DNA from 3 places in the Alteromonas sp. Cnat2-8 genome. Region 2 is predicted to be linked to each of the others. Evidence: predicted binding sites of a transcription regulator. Region 2 holds the regulator's gene; each other region holds the start of a gene.
The links. The regulator MetJ, encoded in region 2, represses methionine synthesis genes. The targets are predictions, from matches to a motif close to TAGACGTCTAGACGTCTA.

Region 1 (5,792 bases), on a different contig from region 2:
GCGAAGCGCCCCACCGTTTCTAATGAAAATGACTCAGCCGCCTTTATTTCAACTTCATCACCTAGCTTAGTGCCATCAACAGGCGCAAGCGCTGCGCCCAGTACGTCAAAGCCTAAGCTCACATTTCCTATTGATGCCGGCGCGAAGGCCGTGAATGCTTTCATATTATTACTCTTACTTCGCTTGTGGCGTACTCTTTATATTAGCGCTTCAAATTAGCTCAATAAATTAGCGCTTTAAATCGATGCCACAACATTACTGGCCTAAGTCACACCTTCGAATATCTTACTTTAGCCGCCTATCTACGCTAAGCAAGCTAAGCGTTATTTAGCCCTTAGTGCGCCATTTGCTTCCACGGCATAGTACGCAGAATGTCAGCAAACACACCTGCAGCCGTTACCGTACCACCTGCACCATAACCTCTAATTACATAAGGGATTGGGCTATAGTAGTCACTGTTAATCGCCAGCGCGTTTTCACCGTCTTTTACCTGCGAAAGAGGGTTACTTGCCGGTACAGCCTGAATGCTTACTTTGCATTTTCCGTCTTCAATGCTGCCGATATAACGAAGTACTTTACCTTCTGCTTTAGCCGCTTCAACCTTTTCACCAAACGACGCATCTAACTCTGGCAGCTGCTGCATAAACTCGTCAATTGAACAATCTTCGGCAAAACCTTTTGGCAGTACAGACTCAATTTCAATGTCAGATAGTTCTAACGCTAAATCAGCTTCACGAGCCATGATAAGCAGCTTGCGCGCTACGTCCATGCCGCTTAAGTCATCGCGCGGATCAGGCTCTGTGAAGCCGTTGTCTTTGGCTGTTTGTGTCGCTTGCGACAGGCTCATGCCCTCTTCAAGTTTGCCAAATACATAAGACAAACTGCCCGATAGAATTCCTTCAAAGCAGTGTAAGGTGTCGCCGGCGCTGAATAGCTTTTGCAAGTTATCAATAACCGGTAGCCCTGCGCCGACAGTGGTTTCGTAAAGGTACTGACGATTTGTCGATTGCGCGGTCTTGCGAAGCTTGCGGTAGTAAGACATAGCGCTCGTATTCGCCTTTTTATTTGGCGTTACCACGTGAAAACCGCTTTCCATCATATCTACATATTGCTCTGCAATCGCTTCGTGACTAGTACAGTCAACAATCACCGGGTTTACCAGACTATTGTCGTTAGCGAACTGATGCAGGCGCTCTACGCTTAATCCTTCGCTTGCCGATTCAAGTGCCGCTTTCCAGTCACCGCTTAAATCAATACCTTGACTGTTTAACAGCAGTTTCCGGCTATTTGCAATGCCATAAACTCTCAGCTGAACATTGCGTTTTAACAATGCAGGCTGTTGTTTTTCAATTTGACCTAGCAGTTCGGTTCCCACATTGCCACACCCTACTAGGAATACGTCGATGGTATGGCGGTCAGAGAAAAAATTCTGGTGAATGACTTTTACCGCTTTCTTAGCACGCTTACTTTCAATTACCGTTGAAATAGAGCGCTCTGAAGAGCCTTGAGCAATAGCTACGTTGTTTACCCGCGCTTGGGCAAGCGAGTTAAAGAAACGCGCTGCCAAGCCTTTGGTTTGACGCATACCGTCACCAACCAAAGTAACAATGGCTAGGTCATGACGCACTTCAATGGGGTCTAGCAATTGATTTTGAAGCTCTAGCGCGAATGCATCTTCAAGAAGCGTTAACGCTCGACTGGCGTCTTTGCTTTGGATACAGAAACTGATTGAGTATTCTGAAGAAGACTGGGTAATAAGGCTTATTGAAATATTGGCGTTCGACATCACCTCAAACACACGACTTGCCATACCAACCATGCCTTTAAGGCCAGGGCCTGCAACGTTAAACATGGTGACGTTATCAAGCTGTGAAATACCTTTAACTGACGTCCACACCTCGCTTTTTTCATTGCTGATTAGCGTACCTGGCGCAGCTGGGTTTAGTGTGTTTCTGATCAAACAAGGGATGTGGTGTTGGGCAATAGGACCGATAGTTTTCGGATGAAGTACCTTGGCACCGAAATAAGACAGCTCCATCGCTTCTTGATAGGTAAGCTTGTCTAACAGCACTGCCCCTTCAACTTGGTTCGGGTCAGCGTTATAAACACCATCTACGTCTGTCCAAATTTCACAGCAATTTGCGTCTATACACGCCGCTAAAATGGCCGCTGAATAGTCTGAGCCGTTACGCCCAAGCGTGACTTTGTCGCCCGCTTCGTTAGCAGCAACAAACCCCGGCATGACCAGAAATTCACTGCCGTCAGTAGGCACATCTGAAAAGCGCGCTTTACTAAGCGACACATCGGCAATGCTGTCTAGGTAATCGCCTTCGGCCAGCACATACTTAACCGGGTCAATAACGCGATTAGCGATACCTTTAGCAGATAGCATAGCGCTAAAAAGCGTCACCGAGATGTACTCTCCAATACTTAGAATACCGGCAGCGACATTATCAGGTGCAACACCAAGCAGCTTAATACCTTCAAGGTGCTGTTTTAGTACTGAAAGGTGACTATTAATGAATTCTACCACGCTTGCATGTGCAAACCCGTCGAGTTCTTCGTTTAGGTTGTTGGCGATGCCGGTAACCGTGTCGTTCAACTTATTGAATAATGGCTGGAAATCTTCACCCGCGGCTGCTTGTTCACATAGTAGTGAAAGCGCGTTCGTTACCCCCTTTGGGGCAGAGAGTACAACCGCAGCACCGTCGGTTTGGTGGGTCGCCGTGCTAATCTCCATAACGCGCATGTATCGCGGTGCATCGGCTAGAGAAGAACCCCCAAACTTTAAGACTTTCATATGCTGCTCCTTAAGGTTACGCATGCTAAAACGTGTGTAAAAAAAAGCCCGCTCTGTGTTAGGCGGGCTTTCGTTGTCTTTTGCTTACTTGCACTAGTCAGCGACCGCCCTTTTTAAGGTGGTAATTAACATAATGGTGGTGCGAGTAAGTAGAATCTTTTTCATACAAGCAATTTGCCGTATAGACGTCTATATGTCAACCGCAGTTTTCACCACACTGTGTTGCAAAAAGTGCAACACTCTACACGGAATATTGCTTATTAAGGCACACAAGGCTTACTTTGTTTGTTTTCCTAGCGATCATCCATGATATTTTGGGCAAGGAAATCAACCAGTAAACGAATCTTTGGCGCAACATTTCTATTGGAAGGAAATACTGCCCAAATAGCTTCTTGCTTGTCTTTATATTCTGGTAATACCTCTACCAATTCGCCACGTGCCAATGCTTCACGCACATAAAACCCAGGTAGCTGGGTAAGCCCCAATCCTGCCAAAGCAGCGCTACAGAGTGCGTTGCCACTGTTGTATCGCACACGTCCTTGCACTGGCAACGTTTGCACTTCTTTATTTACAACGAACCTCCAGTTGGGTTGGGAGCCTACCAACAAAGTATGTTCCTTAAGCTCTTGTAGAGATTTTGGCATCGAGTGTTGAGAAAAATAGTCTTTGCTACCGCATACAAACAAATGACGTGTAGCCAGCTTTTTAGCAACAAGTGTCGAGTCTTCTAATTTGCCAATGCGTATGGCAAGGTCGAGGCCTTGCTCCACAATATCGAGCTTTTCGTTTGAGAACGTGCATTGCACGCTAATGCCAGCGTACTTTTGCATAAAGGTATTGAGCAAAGGCGCGATAAAGGCTTCGCCAAACGCTACGGGAGCGGTAAGTTTAATTAGCCCTTGCGGCGATGCTTGCAGTGCGCTCACCGCTAGCTGGGCATCTTCGAGCGCCTTTAATGCAGGCATTGCCTGCTGAAAATACTGCGTGCCCGCTTCAGTAAGTGAAACACTTCGCGTAGTGCGCTGTAATAATTTAACGCCTAGCTGCTTTTCAAGTGATGCGACTTTACGGCTTATCTGCGCCACTGACGTGTCGAGCTTGTTCGCAGCTCCGGTAAAATTGCCAACGTCAGCTACGGCACAAAACTCAGCTATGCCTTCTAGATATTTCATTATCGCCACTCGTTAGTTTAGCGTTGTTCAACACAGCGCTGGTTTATTTAAGTACATTCTATTTGGCTAAATCAATTATTACAATTATGAAAAAGTGATTTACTAAAACTGTATTTATCATTAGTAATCCGTCTCCTATACTTTGGCCTATAAAACATCATCAAATATTTATGATTAAGGAGTCATTACATGGCGTCATTCAAAGATTCGTTGCAAGAAGGTCAAACGCACATTAAGTCAAAAGCTGCGGTGGCTTGGGGCCCGGGTGAGCCGTTAAAGATGGAAGAAGTTGACGTAGAGCTTCCTAAGAAAGGCGAAGTACTTGTACGCATCGTTGCAACTGGCGTATGCCACACTGATGCATTTACGCTGTCCGGTGATGATCCTGAAGGCGTATTCCCTTCAATTCTAGGCCACGAAGGTGGTGGTATTGTTGAAATGGTGGGCGAAGGTGTAACCAGCGTAGAAGTTGGTGATCACGTTATTCCTCTTTACACCGCAGAATGTGGCGAATGTAAGTTCTGTAAGTCAGGCAAAACTAACCTTTGCCAAGCAGTGCGCGAAACACAAGGTAAAGGCTTAATGCCAGACGGCACAAGCCGCTTCTCTAAAGATGGTGAGCCAATTTATCATTACATGGGCTGCTCAACGTTTTCTGAATACACGGTTTTACCAGAAATATCGCTAGCAAAAGTAAACAAAACGGCCCCGTTAGAAGAAGTATGCTTACTTGGCTGTGGTGTGACAACCGGTATGGGCGCCGTGCTTAAAACGGCGAAAGTACAAGAAGGCGACACGGTTGCTATCTTTGGGTTAGGTGGTATCGGTCTATCTGCCATTATTGGTGCACGCATGGCAGGCGCCGGCCGCATTATTGGTATTGATATTAATGAAAGTAAGTTTGACCTAGCAAAACAGCTTGGTGCAACTGACGTGGTAAACCCTCAGAATTTCGATAAGCCTATTCAGGAAGTGATTGTTGAAATGACTGACGGCGGTGTTGACTACTCGTTTGAATGTATCGGCAACGTCAACGTGATGCGTTCTGCACTTGAGTGCTGTCACAAGGGTTGGGGCGAATCTGTGATCATTGGTGTAGCTGGTGCAGGACAAGAAATTTCAACGCGCCCATTCCAGTTAGTGACAGGTCGTGTATGGCGCGGCTCTGCATTTGGCGGTGTTAAAGGTCGTTCAGAGCTACCAGGTATTGTAGAGCAATACTTAAATGGTGACTTTGGTCTTCAAGAGTTTATCACTCACACCATGGGTCTTGGTGACATTAACAATGCCTTTGATTTAATGCATAAAGGTGAAAGTATCCGCTCTGTTGTGCATATGGATAAATAATTTAAGCCTTAGCTCGGAACACGTTAGGAGAAGCTCTGCTTCTCCTTTTATCGATTACAATATCCCCTGCTCTAACGCCTTGAGCACTGCCCTCGTTCTATCTCGTACACCAAGCTTAGCCATGACTGAAGAAACTTGGTTCTTAATGGTGCCTGTTGATTTGAACATCGCATCTGCAATTTCTTTATTACTGTAACCCGCAGCGATCAAACGGAGAATTTCGACTTCTTTCTCAGTAAGTGGCTCTGGATTTTCAAACGACTCAAATTCTACGTTCAGTCCTTTCAAGCCTTGCAACACTTTTTCGGTTACCGCGGGCTGAATCAGCGTTTTGCCATTTTTTATTTGTGTAATAGTGTCAACCAGGGTTTCTAGCGATACATCTTTAAGCAGGTACCCTTTTGCACCAGCCCGCATAGCGCCGTTTACCAGCTCGTGATCATCAAACGTAGTAAGCATTAGCACTGGCGTAC
Region 2 (5,792 bases):
CCACAATCAGCATGCCGGGGTTGTGCAGCGGAGTGAAAATAGCTGAACGGGTACCGATGATTATCCCGAGTTCACCAGCTCTTGCTCGCTGCCACACCTGTAGCCGTTCTTTATCAGAAAGCTGAGAGTGTAAAACGCCCACTGCAATACCAAAGCGCTTTTCAAAGCGTGACACCGTTTGCGGCGTAAGCCCAATTTCTGGCACAAGTATAAGCACTTGTTTTCCGTCGCGCAGTAAGGGTTCGATGGCTTGAAGGTACACTTCCGTTTTACCGCTACCGGTAACCCCTTCAAGCAAACTTACAGCGAAATTGCCCTGCTGATGATTAAGTGCGGCAATGGCAACCGACTGCTCAGTATCTGGAATTGGCTTTTCAGACACCGATAACGAGGCAAGCCAACTGCCTGACTTAAATTCAGGCGCGACTTCTTCAATGCTTATCAATGACTTTTCGACGAGCGCTTTGACCGCAGGTGCGCCATACTGCTTGCGCGCTTGGGATGCTAATAAGGCACCACCAGCCAGTGCAGTAAAACAGGCTTGTTGTTTAGGCGCCCGCGATAACGTGTCTGCAGTCGTTTGCTTACCTTCTTCGGTAAGCATTAGCATGTCTTGAGGTGTTGGCGCTGCTGACTCGCCTTTGCGCAATAAAACAGGCAGCATGGCGTGTAGCACTTCACCCGGCGCATGATGATAGTACTGCCACAGCCATTGGGCCATTTTCAGCAACACCTCGTCTATAATGGGGGTATCGTCCAGTACCGACTCAATGGCTTTTAGCTTGTTGGAGTTTTCAATGTCGCTTTCAGGTTTGTGTAGGGTTTCAACAACTACACCCACAAGTTTGCGCGGACCGAAAGGCACAACCACTCTTACACCCGCACTTAGTGCGTTATCGTGGGTATACGTGAAAAGTTGGCGCAGCGGCACTGGCACGGCAACTTGGATAAAGGCCATTGCGAAGGTTCTACCTTATTTGACGATTGTTACAGCGCGTAATGCGCTTACTAAGCTTCTTATGTTGAAACTAATTATACTGAGGCTTCTTGCAGACCTATACGTTACAGCAGTTTGCGCTGCTAACAGCTAGCTACACATTTTGCTATTGGCGCTTGATTTTGCCACTAGAGCATCTGGCCCAGCCTTGAAAGACAAATATTTAAACATACTTTACAGGTAAGCATAAAAGGAATGTTTTTTGTTTGGCCTTTTTATACGGCTACCTTGTCTAGCTCTCTTGTTTAGCATTTGGCCAAAAACCGCTTGATCAAGGCCCTGCCATCCTTTATTATGCGCCGCTCTTTTGCGATAGGCTGTTCTTTGAACGACTTATCATTTGAATTAAGTAACGTATGGTGTGCGACTTCGGGTTGTATAGCGATACGGCCTTATTATGTGAGGTAACCCAATGAAACAAGATATCCACCCAAAATACGAAGCAATCACAGCAACTTGCTCATGTGGTAACGTAATGAACATTCGCTCTACGCTTGGTAAAGACATCAACCTAGACGTATGTTCTTCGTGTCACCCATTCTACACTGGTAAGCAACGTAACGTTGACACTGGTGGTCGTGTTGATCGCTTCAAGAAGCGTTTCGGTGCATTGGGCAAAAAGTAAGCCTGATATCGAGTTCGAAAAAAGCGCCTTTATGGCGCTTTTTTATTGCTTAAAATTCACGCTTCACACAAACAAGGTGTGCCAAACAGCGCTTTACCGCCGTTATCCTACGTCAGGCCAGAACCTAGCCAGTGTAACAAGCCCTGCAACTCGCCTTTCTGAAAACGTTTTTAGCTTAATTTACAACATTCAGCGTAACCTGAACTCAGTGAAGGTTTTTAACATTAGATAAATGCCTATCCCAATTGCCGCCACTCACTTTCTTACACTCTTCTTCGCTATCAAAATAAATACCAACGGGTGCTGACTTAATTGACGCTAAAGCAATATTCACTTGGTTTATGAAGTCTATATCCCAACCATTAGTTAACGCCCGCTGCTTCTCCTGCTCAGTATTAAACACGGCAATCACTTGCGGCGCTCTCCAATGCCCTACGTGAGTTAGCCAAACAAATCCATTATTGGTAGATTTTACGCTTTCGCACACATCGGTTAGCACGGTTATTAGTTTTCTTTCTGTCATATCCTCGCCTTCAGCGCGAATTTTGAGTGGGCTTTCACAGGATTTTATCAGAAATATTGGATGGAGAATTAACGAGGTGTCTCCCTTCGTTCTATTTTCCTGATTTGGGTTTCTGTCCAATGCATTTATGAGAACGTAGATCCCTTTGATAGCTTTGTTTTTATCCTCCACACAATAGACCTACAGAATGTTATGACAAGTCAAAATAAATAGCATGAATGGCAATTATAGCCCCATTTTACTGGTCTAATTAGTACGCCTAACCTACATTGGTATATGAGAATTCTGATCAGATATGTACACAGTGATTGGCTGTGTTAGAGTTGCTATCGGCACTTTGATAGTGAGCATTAATTCTGTGAATAATGCATTGCTTTCAAGACTTATGGCGCTTTTGGGTACATAAACCAGAGGCTTGTATCCATTAAGGTATGTGAACAAAATCAGTAAAGGTTAACGCCTAGTCTGCTTTTCCACATGCCACCTTGGGGCCTATTGATGATTGCTGTAAAACAAAGATCAACAAGCCCTAGTGCTAACAACTATTTATAATCACTTTTGTCATTACTTGGTTGTAACGCGCTTACGTTTATCTACCTATAACTATAACGACAATAAAATAGCTACAGAGCGTGAACGAAAACACCGATGAACCCTACATCTAAGGATACCTTTTTACATGTCAGATTTTAGACAACGCGCACTCGACTATCACGCCAAACCCACACCTGGAAAAATCCGCGTAGAGTTATCTAAGCCAGCAGACAGCGTCGATGACCTTGCTCTTGCCTACAGCCCAGGCGTTGCCGAGCCGGTCAGAGAAATTGCTGAAGATGCAGATAACGCCTATAAGTACACGGGTAAAGGAAACCTGGTTGCCGTTATCAGTAACGGAACCGCAATTTTAGGGTTGGGTAACCTAGGCCCACTGGCATCGAAACCTGTTATGGAAGGTAAAGCCCTTCTGTTTAAACGCTTTGCTGGCCTGGATGCCATTGACATTGAAGTGAAGCATCGTACAACCGAAGAGTTCATTAATACAGTAGCGAATATCGCTGACACATTTGGCGGCATTAACTTAGAAGACATTAAAGCGCCTGAATGCTTTGAGATTGAACAAGAGCTAATTAAGCGCTGTAAGATTCCGGTATTTCATGATGATCAGCACGGTACCGCTATTGTAACTGCAGCGGGCATGCTTAATGCTCTGGAAATTCAGGGTAAAAGCATAGAGAGCGCTAAAATTGTGTGTATGGGTGCCGGTGCAGCAGCGGTCGCTTGTATGGAACTGCTTATTAAGTGTGGTGCCCAGCGTGAGCGTATTTATATGCTAGACAGAAAAGGCGTTATCCATACTCGTCGCGAAGACTTAACTGAGCACAAAAAGCTATTTGCTAACAATACTGACAAGCGTACGCTTGAAGACGTAATGGAAGGTGCGGATATTTTTGTTGGTGTGTCTGGACCGGATGTTTTACCACCAGAAACACTGGCCTTGATGGCTGAAAACCCAATTGTATTTGCATGTTCTAACCCAGACCCTGAGATAAAGCCTGAACTTGCTCACGAAGTACGTAAAGATCTTGTTATGGCTACCGGACGCTCGGACTACCCTAACCAGGTTAACAACGTACTGTGTTTCCCGTTTATTTTCCGTGGCGCACTAGATGTTCGTGCAACGGCCATTAACGATGAAATGAAAGTAGCGGCAGTAGAAGCCCTTCGTGCTATCACGAAGGAGCCTGTACCAGAAGAAGTACTAGCTGCCAGTAAGAGTACTAGTCTGACATTTGGTAAGGAGTACATTATTCCTAAACCTATGGACCCGCGTTTATGCGAGCGTATTGCTACCGCCGTATCTAAGGCTGCGATTGAATCTGGTGTTGCACGCGTGCCTGAAAGCCCAGAAGAATAAAATTCTGGCGCATTAGGCAAAAAAATGGAGGGGCTAGTGCTCAACCTTTATTTGCTAAAAAGTGCGCTTAGAGAATACAAGTACATAAAAAACGGCGCCGTGTTGTAGGTTATCAACTAGCAATAACTTACAACAAAGCGCCGTTTCTCTTTAATACCAAATATCAGTCGTCTTCCGACACATCGTTTTCGAAGCTTGGATCAATGCCCATTTCTTCCATAATGCGTCTTGCTTCAGCCGGTACGCGATTAGGATTGTCTTTGCGCAGGTCATCATCGTTAGGCAATGGTTGACCGGTAAACGCATGCAAAAATGCTTCGCACAACAATTCTGAATTAGTGGCGTGACGCAGATTATTGATTTGGCGGCGAGTACGCTCATCAGTAAGCGCCTTAAGCACATTAATAGGTATAGAGACAGTGACTTTCTTTACCTGTTCGCTCTTCTTGCCATGCTCTGCGTAGGGGTGAATATATTTACCGTTCCATTCTGCCATTGTACTAACTCGGTCTACTCTTTTTTATGTTATGAAGAGAAATTCTAAACAAGTTCACGAAAAGGTCAATTGAGCAGTGTAAACCTCTTGACGTCTAGACATATATTCTTTAATTTAGACGTCTAAACGTCTATAAGAATACATTTTTGAGAGAAAAAGCCATGGTTTCTTACGCACAAGGTATCGATGCATTAAACCAGTCCCTGTCGGAACTGCGTGATATTGATGTATCTTTTGAATTCTTTCCGCCTAAAACGGAAGCCATGGAACAGACCCTGTGGAAGTCAGTTGAACGTCTAGCGCCACTAAAGCCAAGCTACATGTCGGTAACCTACGGCGCGAATAGCGGTGAGCGTGACAGAACCCACGACGTAGTAAAACGCATTCAGCAGCAAACCGGTGTCGCGGCGGTTCCTCACTTGACCTGTGTTGATGCTAGCCGTGATGAGCTTAAGCAAATTGCAAAAGACTACTGGGACTCAGGTATTCGCCGTATTGTTGCGCTTCGTGGCGATTTACCGCCAGGAGTAGAAAAGACAGAGATGTATGCCTCTGATCTTGTTGCCTTGCTAAAAGACGTTGCCGATTTTGATATTTCTGTTGCTGCCTATCCAGAGAAGCACCCTGAAGCACCAAATGCGCAGTTTGATTTACTAAACCTTAAGCGCAAAGCAGAAGCAGGTGCCACAGAAGCGATAACCCAGTTCTTTTTCGATACGAGTGTGTACCTTCGATTTAGAGACCGTGCAGCCGCAGCGGGTGTCGACTTAGATATCGTTCCGGGTATTTTGCCGGTAACCAACTACCAAACACTGGTGAAATTTGCGGGGTTCACAAATGTTCATGTGCCGGGATGGTTACACAAAATGTTCGACGGCCTTGATGCCGACGACCAAGCTACCCGTAATCTTATAGGCGCTAACATTGCTATGGACCAAGTTAAAGTACTCGCTAAAGAAGGGGTAAAACACTTCCATTTCTATACGTTGAACCGTAGTGAATTAAGCTACGCCATCTGCCACATGCTCGGCGTGCGTTCAGGCGCTTAATACATACGACAATCAGGACCGTGCTTACGTTTTTTAACGAAGTACTCCACAAAAGGCGCAGTCAATGCGCCTTTATTGTATAAAGCCTGCATTAAACTTTGCCACCAAGGCCGCCCGCAGTTACCATCTGATATAACATGTAATGAACTATCGATGCTTTATAACAGTCCGCATAGATAAGACCGCG
Region 3 (5,792 bases), on a different contig from region 2:
TAATGCCTGAATATGTTTAATATAACGTTCGCGGTGCCTTTGTGGGCCATCCAGTTCTCAGCATCAACAGTAAGCGCCTTGCCAAAAAACGTAAACACCTTTTGAATGGCTTCGATAACCTTTACACCATAAATGGGAGCGGCAGAGACGACGATGACAGATTCTTTGCCAATTATAGAATGCTGAAAATCACACAGTGCTTCCCAGTCCATTAGCCCCGAGGGCTTATTCATATTAGATTCACTGCGCCAACGCTGCGTGCGGGTGTCTAAAACCTCAATAGGTGGTGTGGTATCTAAACGGTAATGCCACTGATCAAAATCCAACAGATCATCAATGATTTCATCGTGCGAGTTTAAACCGCTTTCTCCCATTGATTCTTGTACTTTAGCAATTAATGGCGCTACTTTTTTTGGAGCATTTCCCCAGCCTTGGCAAAGCAAGTAGCCGATAAGCGCATTGCCGATCATGCGTTTTGATAGAGGGTTTCCATAGACTTCTTGTTCCCAGCCCCGGGTTAAGTTCCAATCGTCGGTAACATCGTGATCGTCAAAAATCATATAGGTAGGAATGTGTGCCAGGGCCCTACGTACCTGCGGTAGCTGTTTTACAAAGCCGTTAAGCGCCTCGTGTTCTTTGTCGAAAATAGCGTGGTATTTTGGGGGGATCCCATCTTTATCTATATTGATATCAGCCCAAAGCGTGTCGGACCACACCAGTAAATACATAGCGATGATCTCCGCACTGCCAATCAAATGGTTTTGCGCGTTTACTGATGTGAATACCGGTTTTTTCTTAGCACCAAAGAATATTGAAGACAGTACCGTATTGGTCGCAATTTGTGGCAGAAGCTGCTCTCGTTCGTAATACCCATGTTCATGTGTGGCAAGTTCATTAGTGTTGGTTACTACTGCCCCTTCCAGTGCTTCATGATAAAGACCTAAACGGTCAATCACGCTGTGTATGGCTTTAAGCATAGGACCTGCGACATCATCAGCGTAAATCTGATCGCCCGTCATCAACAGGAGATCGGGAAAATCATTTTCCTTTTTGAACGCATTTTTATGGAGTACATCTACTTGTGCTAGGGCATCATCACTGTGAAAGTGAGGCTTACGGCATGAGCCGTGCAATATGGTCTCGGGAGTCTCGGTGTAGTGGAAACATAAGGAAGACTGCCCATCGTAAAGAAGCCCGCGTTGTTCATTTTCCCATGAAGCCTGCTGAGCATCGTCGCTAAAAGATAGCGAGTAACCTATCCGCGCAGTATCTTCGAAGGGCTCTGACGAAGTGAAAGAGAGCAAGTGTATAAATGCGTACTTACCTACGCGTATGGTTTCGCGTTGACAATTGCCGCTGACGACGACTTCATTTGCAGATAGATTTAGCGCAGGTGAATCGGCGTTACTGGTTACTACCCAAATATGACATTCTGTAGATGTCACCCTTCTTACTATTGGACCTGCAATAACTTGGGGCAAGTGCTGCGTAGAAATGACGCTCTCCTTTAATTTTCGTCAATATTAATACACGTAAGTGTGTTAACTAAATATGCTGCACATTAATTGAAAACATGATGACAGCACGACTATTTAACGTTGCCAAATCATATATGTACTCAGCAAACCTGATGTCTATCGCATAACCTTACTCTTTTTTGTGAATAAACGGTATGCTCGATATACTCCCTTACAATTTTTTCAGTTTTACCTTTTGCTCTCGTCTTAATAAACGGAGAGAGGACTTCACACTATGCTAAAATATTTAACCAGTGCTGTGCTAACCACTTTACTGATAAGCGCCTGTAGCGAGCCGAAAGACGTTGTTATTACTCCTGAACCTCAAGACTTAACAGAAGTCACTGTGGGTAAATGGATCCTTGATGAAAAAGGCAACGTTATGTTTGATCCTCAAACCTCAGGGTTAGTGGTGCTAGACGGTCAACTTGTCACTATCGCAGATGCTAGTGCTGATACCACTCAACAGTTGAAACTTCATAGCATTTCACCAGATACCGCAACGCTGAGCGCATCGAGCGAACGCTTTTCATTTTCCAACACCGTGCGCCGAAGCTGCTTTTATAGCTATTTGAGCGAGCAACCTGATTTAGAAGCGCTAGCCGTAGACCCCAGAGACACTAACGTAATTTATACGGTTACCGAAGATGCTACCCGTACCGGCGCATTAAGCCCTCGCTGTGAATCCAAATACGAGGAAACAGGGTCAACAGATTACCCTACCTTGTTGGTAAAATTGACACGAAAAGATAATGGCTCGGTTGAAATGTCGGATGTCCGACCTCTTCAGTTTCCCAACGATTTTGAAGTAGGTAATTTTCCTAACGACGGCATTGAAGGGTTGACGATGGCTGAAGACGGCACGTTATATATGGCGCTAGAGAAAGATAAAGCAGGACAGCCAAGAATTTTTACATTGGCTGTTGATGAAGACTTTTTCTCGTCGAATGATTTTGCCACAGTGAGCGAGCCTAACCTTCAACTTCCTTCGTTTACTTCAGGTAATCATCCTATCAATGGACTGGCGTTATATACTCATTCAACGGGCGCATCCTATTTGTTTGGCGCAGCAAGAAACGACAATGAACTGTGGGTAATTGATGTGAGTGGCAGTAAGCCAACAAAGCGTATCCCTATTACTTTCGACGTTGCCGGCGATCAGAGTTGCGAACAGTACACAATGGATAATTCGTCGATGGAAGGATTAGTGACCATTGAAAATACCTTGTGGATCATTAACGATCCTTGGGAGAAAAACTACCTTAAAAACGCGACGTGTGAAGCGCATAAGAAGCGTTATGAAGACTTAGCGCCTTTATTATTTCCACTAGAAATTAACAGCGTTTGGTTTGAATAATAAGAAAACGAATAGATTGAAAAACCAAAGGGTTGCTTTTAAGCAACCCTTTTTATTGTTGGCTAACGCTATTGATAGCGCGCTTAATATCGCTGTTTTATCTATGCGTCGCTGCGAAGTCGAGAAGCGAAGGTTTTTTTGAACTTCGCAAGTTTAGGTGCCACCACCATAGAGCAATATTGGTTTTGTGGATTATTTTTGAAGTAATCTTGGTGGTAGTCTTCGGCGTCGTAGTAGTTATTTACTGCTACTATTTCAGTCACTACGGGATCGGGCCAAATCTCTTCTTCTGAGATTTCTGCGATAATTTTTTCTGCTTCAGCTTTTTGTGTATCGTCGTGATAGAAAACCGCGCTGCGATACTGTGTGCCTACATCATTGCCCTGTCTGTTAAGCTGTGTAGGGTTATGCAGCGCAAAGAAAATTTCTAGTATCTCTCGGTAGCTAATGCTGTCGGCATCAAACGTCACTTGTACCACTTCAGCATGGCCAGTATTTCCTTTGCATACCTCTTCATAGGTTGGATCGGCCTTTTCGCCTCCAGCATAGCCAGAAATTGCTTTTTCCACGCCTTCAACGCTATTAAACGCTGATTCGATACACCAAAAGCATCCGCCTGCCAACGTGGCGACTTGTAAATTTGCCATAGTAAAAACCTCTCTTAATCTTTGTCTGTAGTGTGGGTGCGGGTAGGTCACAACACAAGTCATCCAAGCGTGTTTTTTTATCGTATAAACGAATATTAAATAAGAATAATGTGCGAGCTGAGTGAAAGGTTTTAACATGTGAGGCTAGCTGCTTTCTTTCAAGCAGTTTGCAACTGGTAAGAATGCGTATAAACGTGTTCAAAATTTGGCAGAGGTATTCAGTCGTGATTATTTTCTATGACGGGTATTGTCCGTTGTGTATCGCTGAAATGCGTCATTTAAGAAAAAGAGACAAGCACAACAAATTAACATTGGTAGATATTCAGGCCCCCGATTTTTCGAACCGTTATCCAACCATGGATTGGCATGCACTCAATGCAAGAATTCACGGACTTCGTGAAGACGGGACGTTGATAACTGGCCTTGATGTCACTCATGAAGCATGGAAAGCCGTGGGCATGGGTTGGCTATATGCACCGCTTCGCTGGCCTGTTATTCGTCATGTAGCCGATGCTTTCTACAATGTATTCGCAAAGCATAGATACACTATTTCATACCTGTTAACAGGTAAAAAACGCCAGTGCGATCGCTGCATACCAGGAGAAGCCAGTGAAAAATAACGTCCTTATAGTGGGCGCGTCGGGCGGTATTGCGTCTGCGCTTATTGAGCAATATAGCAGTGATGGTGCTAGGGTGTTTGCGGTTAGTCGCGCCCCTTTATCTGACACCAATCATTCTGGGGATGTTACCTATCATCAGCTGGCCGAACAGGACGATAGGCACATTAGCGAATTTGTTGAACAGCTGGCTGAACAGCAGGTTGTGTTAACTACGGTAGTTATCACAACAGGCTTTCTACACCGCGAAAGCGATGGCATTCATCCTGAGAAACGTTTGGAAGATGTCAGCGAGCAGGCCTTAGCGGCTTATTTTTCGACTAACAGCATTATTCCCGCAATGTGGCTCAAGCATTTGGTGAATATTATGAGTAAAGAAGGCTCAACCCTTGTTTGCTTAAGCGCGAGAGTAGGGAGTATTTCAGATAATGGACTTGGCGGGTGGTACGGCTACCGCGCGTCGAAAGCGGCGCTCAACATGTTGGTTAAAACAGCGTCGGTAGAATACAAGCGCAGATTGAAAGACGTGATGCTTGTTTGTTATCACCCTGGGACGGTTGATACGGGGCTTTCTAAGCCTTTTCAAAAGAACGTCGCCGCCAAGAAATTGTTCACGCCTGAGTTTACCGCTAAACAGCTCATTCACCACCTTTCGGCGCTTAATCGAGACCAAGCTTGTCATTTTATCGACTGGAATGGCGAAGTGGTAACTTGGTGATACGGTCTAACATCATTTCAGCAAGTCCAACATCAAGACTTTTTATTTCACTGCTGTTACCATGCTATTTTTGGGAATGGTGCAGCGTATTGATAAGCCCATAGAGGTAGCAATACAACGCGTTGACGCCACACGTGAGTCATAACAACAAACGCCATCCTGATAATAAATAATACCAGTTCGCTCGGCTTGATTCTTACGAATAGTAAGTACCGACAACCAGCATAAATTGTGAGCTCACGACGTGTTTGTGCATCACAAGGCGTGATACGGCGAACTGCTATAACAATAACTCAACAAGAGGAAGGGATATGAGCGGGGCCAGAGAACAGTTCGGATCGCGCATAGGTTTTATTTTGGCTGCTGCAGGTTCTGCGGTAGGCATAGGTAATTTGGTAGGGTTTCCTGTCGGTGCAGCTAAAAATGGCGGTGGTGCATTTCTTTTAATGTACGCTATTTTCGTTTTTGCCATTTGTTTACCGGTAATGCTGGCGGAAATGTCAGTTGGTCGCCATGCTAAAAAAGACCCGCTTGGTGCATACAGTGATATAAGCGGTAATGAAAAGAAATGGAAAGTCGCGGGGTGGCTAGCTATTGCTACGCCGTTCATGATTGCCGTTTTCTACATGGTTATTACTGTGTGGCTTTTCGGCTATTTGTTCGAAGCAGTAAGCGGAAATCTAGACAAGTTAGCTAACCCAGAAACCTTTGGGCTGTTTATTAACTCAGAAGCCATCTTTTTATATATGGCGGCCGTTGTTGGTGTGGTCTACCTCATCCTTCAAGGCGGTGTAAAAGAAGGGATAGAAAAAGCGGCAAAGCTGCTCATGCCTGCGCTTTTCGTGATGCTTATCGGTCTCGTTATCTTCGTATTAACCCGCGAAAATGCGATGGCTGGCGTTGAGTTCTACATCGTTCCTGAGTTTTCAAAAATCA

Region 1: a site for MetJ is predicted at 2,975-2,992, ahead of thrA (bifunctional aspartate kinase/homoserine dehydrogenase I). Genes of this name have one in related genera too.
Region 3: a site for MetJ is predicted at 3,599-3,616, ahead of msrA (peptide-methionine (S)-S-oxide reductase MsrA). Genes of this name have one in related genera too.

Annotation. Positions count from the first base shown of each region.
Region 1 covers NZ_JAKREX010000002.1:322,657-328,448, reverse strand. Annotated here, with positions in the region: gene thrB (homoserine kinase) at 1-164, opposite strand, end outside; gene thrA (bifunctional aspartate kinase/homoserine dehydrogenase I) at 335-2,800, opposite strand; gene MHN00_RS05630 (LysR substrate-binding domain-containing protein) at 3,094-3,972, opposite strand; gene MHN00_RS05625 (S-(hydroxymethyl)glutathione dehydrogenase/class III alcohol dehydrogenase) at 4,162-5,319, shown strand; gene MHN00_RS05620 (response regulator transcription factor) at 5,374-5,792, opposite strand, start outside.
Region 2 covers NZ_JAKREX010000003.1:563,100-568,891, reverse strand. Annotated here, with positions in the region: gene priA (primosomal protein N') at 1-958, opposite strand, end outside; gene rpmE (50S ribosomal protein L31) at 1,410-1,622, shown strand; gene MHN00_RS10310 (hypothetical protein) at 1,828-2,145, opposite strand; gene MHN00_RS10305 (malic enzyme-like NAD(P)-binding protein) at 2,825-4,060, shown strand; gene metJ (met regulon transcriptional regulator MetJ) at 4,224-4,556, opposite strand; gene metF (methylenetetrahydrofolate reductase) at 4,718-5,605, shown strand.
Region 3 covers NZ_JAKREX010000008.1:128,954-134,745, forward strand. Annotated here, with positions in the region: gene MHN00_RS19630 (alkaline phosphatase family protein) at 1-1,481, opposite strand, end outside; gene MHN00_RS19635 (hypothetical protein) at 1,753-2,874, shown strand; gene msrA (peptide-methionine (S)-S-oxide reductase MsrA) at 2,976-3,521, opposite strand; gene MHN00_RS19645 (DUF393 domain-containing protein) at 3,746-4,141, shown strand; gene MHN00_RS19650 (SDR family NAD(P)-dependent oxidoreductase) at 4,131-4,856, shown strand; gene MHN00_RS19655 (sodium-dependent transporter) at 5,168-5,792, shown strand, end outside.